DNA from 2 places in the Allobranchiibius huperziae genome. Region 2 is predicted to be linked to the other one. Evidence: riboswitches for the same ligand, from Rfam matches in the RefSeq annotation. Region 2 holds a riboswitch; the other holds the start of a gene.
The links. Region 2 has a riboswitch for cobalamin ahead of HNR15_RS14870 (CbtB domain-containing protein). Riboswitches for the same ligand answer to the same signal wherever they lie in the genome.

Region 1 (3,404 bases), 2.9 Mb from region 2:
GAAGACCTGGCTGGCGCGCAGCACCGCGAGCACCAGGTTGATCAGGCCCTCACCGGACGGCGCTTCGCCGAGGACGTGGAGCCCGTCGCGGATCTGGACGTCCTTGATCTCGCAGAGCCACCCGTCGATGTGCATCACGAAGTCGTCGAACGACTCGTCGTCCGGGCGGTCGGTCAGCTGCAGATCCTGGTCGAGCTTGGCCGCCTGGATCAGCGTCCAGATCTCCCCGCGCAGCGCGGCGGCCTTGGGCGGGTCCATCACCGAGGCGTTGCCGTAGTCGTCGAGCAGCTGCTCGAGGCGCTCGATATCGCCGTACGCCTCCGCGCGGGCCATCGGCGGGATCAGGTGGTCGACGATCGTGGCGTGCGCGCGGCGCTTGGCCTGAGTGCCCTCGCCCGGGTCGTTGACCAGGAAGGGGTAGATCAGCGGCAGGTTGCCGAGTGCCGCGTCGGTGCCGCAGGAGGGCGACATCGCGAGGTTCTTGCCCGACAGCCACTCCAGGTTGCCGTGCTTGCCCACGTGCACGACCGCGTGCGCGCCGAACTCCTCCTCGATCCAGCGGTACGTCGCGAGGTAGTGGTGCGTGGGCGGCAGGTCGGGGTCGTGGTAGATCGCGATCGGGTTCTCACCGAAGCCGCGCGGCGGCTGCACCAGGATGACGAGATTGCCGGACACCATTGCGGCAGAGAAGATCTCACCATCGGGATCGGTGGTCTTGTCCACATAGAGGGAGCCGGGAGCCGGACCCCAGTGCTGCTCCATCGCCTCCTGCAGGTCGGTGGGCACCCGGCCGAACCACTCGGCGTACCGGCTCGCGGGGATCCGCACGAGCGCACCCTCGATCTGCTCCTGGGTGAGCCAGTCGGGGTCCTGCCCGCCCGCGGCGATCAGAGCGTGCACCAGGGCGTTGCCGGCCGTGGTGTCGAGCGCCTCGCCCTCGATGGGCTGCACGTCGTCGAGCCCGGGGATCGCACCGCGCGGGCCGAGGTCGTAGCCGGCCGCGCGCATCTCGCGCAGCAGCCGGATGGTGGAGACGGGGGTGTCCAGGCCGACCGCGTTGCCGATGCGGGAGTGCTTGGTCGGGTACGCCGAGAGGACCAGCGCGATCTTGCGTTCGCCGACCGGGGTGTGCCGCAGGCGACCGTGGTTGACGGCGATCCCGGCGACCCGGTCGCAGCGCTCGGGGTCGGCGACGTAGTGCGGCAGGCCGTCGGCGTCGACCTCCTTGAACGAGAACGGGACGGTGATGAGGCGTCCGTCGAACTCGGGCACCGCGACCTGGGTGGCGACGTCGAGCGGGGACATGCCCTCGTCCGACGCCGCCCAGTCGGCGCGGCTCCAGGTCAGCGCGAGTCCCTGGATGATCGGGATGTCGAGGGCCGCGAGCGCCTGCACGTCCCAGGTCTCGTCCTCGCCGCCGGCCTGCGCGCCGGCCGGGCGGGTGCCGCCGGCCGCGAGGACGGTGGTCACGAGGGTGTCGAGCGTGGCGAGGTGGTCCAACAGATCCTGTGGGGCGTCGCGCAGGGAGGTGGCGAAGATCGGCACGCCGGTGCCGCCTGCCGCGTCGATCGCGTCGCAGAGCGCGTGGATGTGGGCGACGTTCCCGGCGGCCTGCTGGGCGCGGTAGAAGAGCACGCCGACGCGCGGTCGTACGCGCTCGAGCGGGGCGGGCTCGGCGCGGTCGAGCACTCCCCAGACGGGCAGCTCCAACGGCGGTTCGAAGCCCTCACCGCTCAGCAGGAGGGTGTCGGACAGGAACGCGTGCAGGTTGGCGAGGTTGGCGGGGCCACCCTGCGCGAGGTAGCGGTGCGCCTCGGCCACGATGCCCGCCGGCACGTGCCGCGAGCACTCCATCAGCGCCGCGTTCGGGGTCTGCTCGCCGCCGAGCACCACCATCGGCACGTCGGTCTCGGCGAACCGGCGGAAGCCGCTGCACAGATCCTGCGGGCCGCCGAGGATGCGGGCGACGATCACATCGGCGCCCTCGATCGCCGCACCCATCTCGGTGTGCGCGGAGCGGGCCGGGTTGGCGAAGAGGTAGTCGGCGCCGCTGGCCCGGGCGCTCAAGAGGTCGGTGTCCGAGGTGGACAACAGGGCGACGCGAGGCATCAGTCTCCTTGGCCGGGGTCCGCGCCCCGAGCTGGCAGTTCGTGCTGAGGGCCGCACCCGTTCCGGGGCGGCGGTGCGCGCCCGCGTACCTGACTCACCGGGCGACATCCCCGGTTCACAGTGGCGGGACCGTCCCGGACTTTCACCGGGTTCCGCGAGCGTGTACCGCCCGCAGCCTACCTACCCGCCGACCAGGTTGCGGCCCACCACAGGCTGCATACGCCGTCCGTCCGGTCGTGCGCCCGGCGCCGCGTGTACGGCGGGAGGAGATGTGCCCCGATTTAGGCTGACAGCGGCCTGCGGGCGACGGGTCTCCTCCCGCTGCATACCTCAGGGGCTCGGTCGGGCAGTTGACGCCCGGCACGACGGGCCGACTTAGGCTCACCCGGTGACTTCCCGAGCCCGCCCCGACGGTGGCGACCGCTGCCCGGGGGTGCTGCGCCCGTTCGTCGCGGGCGACGGCGCCCTCGTGCGGCTGCGCGTGCCCGGCGGCCGGATCGGTGTCGACGTGCTCGGCGACGTCATGGGAATCGCCACCGAGTACGGCGCACCCGTGGTGCAGCTGACCAGCCGCGGCAACCTGCAACTGCGCGCTCTTCCGGATCCGCTGCCCCAGGTGCTGATCGAGCGGATCGAGGCGACCGGGCTCCTTCCCAGCGCCTCCCATGAGCGGGTACGCAACATCCTGTCCGCGCCGCTGGCCATATCTCTGCGCCCGCTCGTGGAATCACTCGATACCGCGATCACCGACGATCCGGTGCTCGCACGGCTGCCGGGGCGGTTCCTCTTCGCGCTCAGCGACCGGTCCGGCTCAGTGCTCACCGAGGGGTGGGACCTGGCCTACCAGGCGCTCGACGCAGACGAGGGCCTCGTCCTCGCCGGCGGTCACGCGATCGAGGTCCGGTCGGTCGACGCGGTCTCCGAACTCATCCGCCGCGCCCACCTCTTCCTCGACCACCGCTCAGGCGACGACGTCTGGAACGTCCGCGACCTACCCACCGGCTCCCCCGTCTTCGAGGGGATGCACCCGTACGACGTGCACCCGCCCGCGCCGCTCCCGCCCGGCCCGGCCGGCGACGACCTGGTGGTCGGCGTCCCGCTCGGGATGCTGCGACCCGCCCATCTCGACGCCATCGCCGCGTTCGCCGACGAGGTGGTGCTCACCCCGTGGAAGTCGTTCGTCGTACCTGGCGCGGCGGCCGACCCGTCTCGTCTGCGCGACGCCGGGTTGGTCATCACCGGCGCCTCCCCCTGGTCGCGGATCACCGCGTGCGTCGGCGCGCCCTACTGCGCCC
Region 2 (3,404 bases):
CGGTTTCGCCGGGCTCTTCATGGTGGTCGTCGCGACGACCGACTACTACCACTGGCTCTCCCCGATCGCCGGGCTCGCGCTCGCCGGGTCGGTCGCGACCGGGGCGGTGACCCTGTCGACGTACTGGCGCTCGCAGCCGATGACCGTCCTGGCGTTCCTCGCTATCGTCGGCCTGGCCCCCTTCATCACCGGTGACGTGAACCTCGAACTCGTGGGTTTCCTGCTCCTGCTGCAGGCCGCGGGCATCGTCCCGGAGAAGCTGCGCGGCTGGGTGACGGTCGGCCCGGTCCGCACGATCCCCGTCGTCCTGGCGTTGCTCGTCGCGGAGGTCTTCCACGACGGCGACCACTTCGTGCTGCGGATCGTCGCCGCCGCGACGTGTGCAGCACTCGACCTGGTGGCCGTGCTGTTGCCTCGGGGCAAGGGCGCCGATCCGGTGGGCGCGCTGGTGTACGCCGTGGCGTCCCTGCCGTTCCTCGTCGCGATCCCGATGATCGAGCGACCGTGGAGCATCCTCGCCGCGGCCGTCCTGGCGACCGTCACCGTGGCCGCGCTGGTCATCGCCCGGCCGGTCGGTGCCTTCACCCTGTCGGCGGCCGCGGTCGTCGCGAGCATCGCGGGCCTGGAGGTGTGCGTAACCACCACGCGCGGGCACCTGCTCCCCGCCCTGATCGCCGTCGTGGCCCTCGGGCTGCTCGCTGCTGCCCATCAGCAGCGGTCGCTGCCCGTCTGGGGGATCGGCACGTTCTTCGCGATCCTCGCGGTCGGCGTGCAGGCCGACCTGGTGCATCCCGCGGTCGCGTGGGACGCGGCCTACGCCGCCCGGACGACCGGTCCGACCGACGCGCTCGCCGGCCTGGTCGTGCTGGCCGCGGTGCTCGGCACCCTGTGGTCGGCCCGACGGGTGACGAGCGGCCCGGCCCAGCTGCCGCTGCTGCTGATCGCACCCGTCCCGGCGTTCTGGAGCCTGCTGGTCACCGTCCTCACCTTCGGGGCCGGAGTGGGCGGCGAGGGCGGCTACCACGCCGCGCAACTGGTCGTGTCCGCCGCGCTGATGGCCGGGGCCATGGCGGCCCTCGCCCTGGGACTGAGGTCCACGACCAACACCGCCGGGCTCACGGTCGCCGGTCTGGGACTGGTGGCGGCCGCCCTGGCCAAGTTGTTCCTCTACGACCTGGCCGCGCTCGACGGTCTGGTCCGGGCCGGATCCTTCATGGCTGTCGGCCTGCTGCTGCTCGCGGCGGGCACCCGGTACGCGCAGGCCGTCGCTCGACGTACACCGGATGAGTCGACCGACGCGGAGGTGCCTTTGCAGCCGGTCGGCTGATCAGACCCTCCAGGGGGAAAGGGAGCACGGGGGCCGGTGACGACGACGTCACCGGCCCCCGTCCGCGTGCCTGCGCGACCTGGCGACGGTGCGTAGGAGCGGGGCGCCTCGACGCCCGGGTCCGGGGGTGGTTGACTGACCCCGCGACGGGACCGAGGAAGCCGGTGAGAATCCGGCACGGTCGCGCCACTGTGAGAGGGGATTCCGGTCCCCGCAGTCAGGAACTCACCCGTCGTTGTTCTGTTTCTGCCAAGGGACGCACGATCCCGTTGCTGAGAGGTACCACCATGAGCACCATTCCCAACACCGCCCCCACGGCGCGCGCATCCGCCACGCCCGTCGTCACCTCGGAGGCACGCGCGTTCGCGTGGATCTTCGGTGCCGCCATCGTCGCGTTGGCCCTCTACTACTTCATCGGCGTCGACCAGGGCGCGTTCTCCGTCTTCGGCAGCGACACCCACATCCACGAGTTCGTCCACGACTCGCGTCACTTCCTCGGGTTCCCCTGCCACTGACCCCGGCCGGACGGACAACTCGATATGGAACGCGCACTGATCCTGCGCGGCGCCCTCGCGGGCGCCGTCGGCGGGCTCCTGGCATTCGTCTTCGCACGAATCTTCGCTGAGCCGCAGATCTCCGCGGCCATCAACTACGAGAGCGGGCGCGACGCCGCCCAGGACGCGCTGGACAAGGCGGCCGGTCAGGCCGTCCCGGCGATGGGCCCGGACATCTTCAGCCGCACGGTCCAGGCCAACGTCGGCATCGGCGTCGGCATGGTCTTCTTCGGTGTCGCCATGGGCCTGCTCTTCGCGGTCACCTACACGATCTGCCTCGGCCGCGTCGGCGGCGTGCGGGCACGTACGCTCGCCCTGCTCGTCGCCGGGGGCGGGCTGCTGTCGATGTACGTCGTCCCGTTCCTGAAGTACCCCGCCAACCCCCCGGCCATCGGGCACGAGGACACCATCCGCAGTCGGTCGGTGCTCTACCTGACGATGACGCTGGCGGCGGTACTGCTGCTGATCGGCGCGGTACTGCTCGGTCGGTGGCTGCAGGCGCGGCTCGGCACCTGGAACGCGGCACTGGCGGCCGGCGCGGCGTACGTCGTCGCGGTCGGCATCGTGATGGCGCTGCTGCCGTCGTTCGGTGAGCTGGCGGCCAACGTGCACACGTTCGGGCGGCACGCCACCGAGACGCCGCTGCCGCTCAAGGACGCACAGGGCCGCATCGTCTACCCCGGCTTCCCGGCCGACACCCTGGCGACCTTCCGGATCTACTCGCTGCTCGCGCAGGTGATCCTGTGGGGCGCGATCGGGCTGGTGTTCGCGCCGATGGCCGAACGCGTCCTCACACCTCCGAGCGCGCCCGAGCCGGCACGGCGGGACACGGCGCCGGCGTCCCTGAGGTGACCCACGCACGACCGTTCGGCCCCGGATCCCTCGATGCACTGCGGGATCTGGGGCCGTTCTTCGTCGTGCGTACCCACGGCGAGGGTCCGCCACCCGCGCCGTGGAGCCCGGTCACCGACCTGCTGGCCGATCCTGCGCCACGGGTGGAGCAGGTGCGCGCGTACCTCGCCTCGGGCGTCGGCCTCGACCCGTCGCGGGTCGAGCTGCGAGTGGCCGCCTCGGTGATGCACCTCGGACTCGTCGCGCGCCTGGTCTCGCCGTGGGTGGGCCTGGCGGCACGGGACGGGGTCCTCCTGCCGGTGGGAGTCGACGATCTGTGGTGGATCCCGTCGCTCGGTGGCGGTTTCGAGCTGTCGGTCGCCTCGCGGGCGCTGGACCGAGCGCGACCGGGTCCGCTTGACGCGTGGGCGGTCGGGCTCGTCCGCGATCTGCTGGCTCCTCTGGTGGATGCCGTGCAGGGATCGCCGTCGGTGCTGTGGGGCAACACCGCCTCGGCGGTGAACGGCGCGGTCATCGCGGGATCAGCCACGCACCCCGAGCTGTCCGCTCGGCTGCGTACCGTCGCGGACGCACTGCTGGCAGGGCTGCCCGGCCCGGGCGGACTCGGCGTGCACACGGGTCTGGTCGGAACCTCGCGTTTCCGGCGCCGCAGCTGCTGCCTGATCTACCGC

Region 1: linked by a shared signal. The riboswitch ahead of cobN (cobaltochelatase subunit CobN) and the one ahead of HNR15_RS14870 (CbtB domain-containing protein) in region 2 are both predicted to bind cobalamin.

The regions. Positions count from the first base shown of each region.
Region 1 is NZ_JACCFW010000001.1:277,448-280,851, reverse strand. Features, by position in the region: gene cobN (cobaltochelatase subunit CobN) at 1-2,109, opposite strand, end outside; adenosylcobalamin (AdoCbl) riboswitch at 2,181-2,277, opposite strand; gene HNR15_RS01350 (cobalamin biosynthesis protein CobG) at 2,498-3,404, shown strand, end outside.
Region 2 is NZ_JACCFW010000001.1:3,132,893-3,136,296, reverse strand. Features, by position in the region: gene HNR15_RS14875 (DUF2339 domain-containing protein) at 1-1,327, shown strand, start outside; adenosylcobalamin (AdoCbl) riboswitch at 1,456-1,607, shown strand; gene HNR15_RS14870 (CbtB domain-containing protein) at 1,615-1,842, shown strand; gene HNR15_RS14865 (CbtA family protein) at 1,867-2,733, shown strand; gene HNR15_RS14860 ((2Fe-2S)-binding protein) at 2,730-3,404, shown strand, end outside.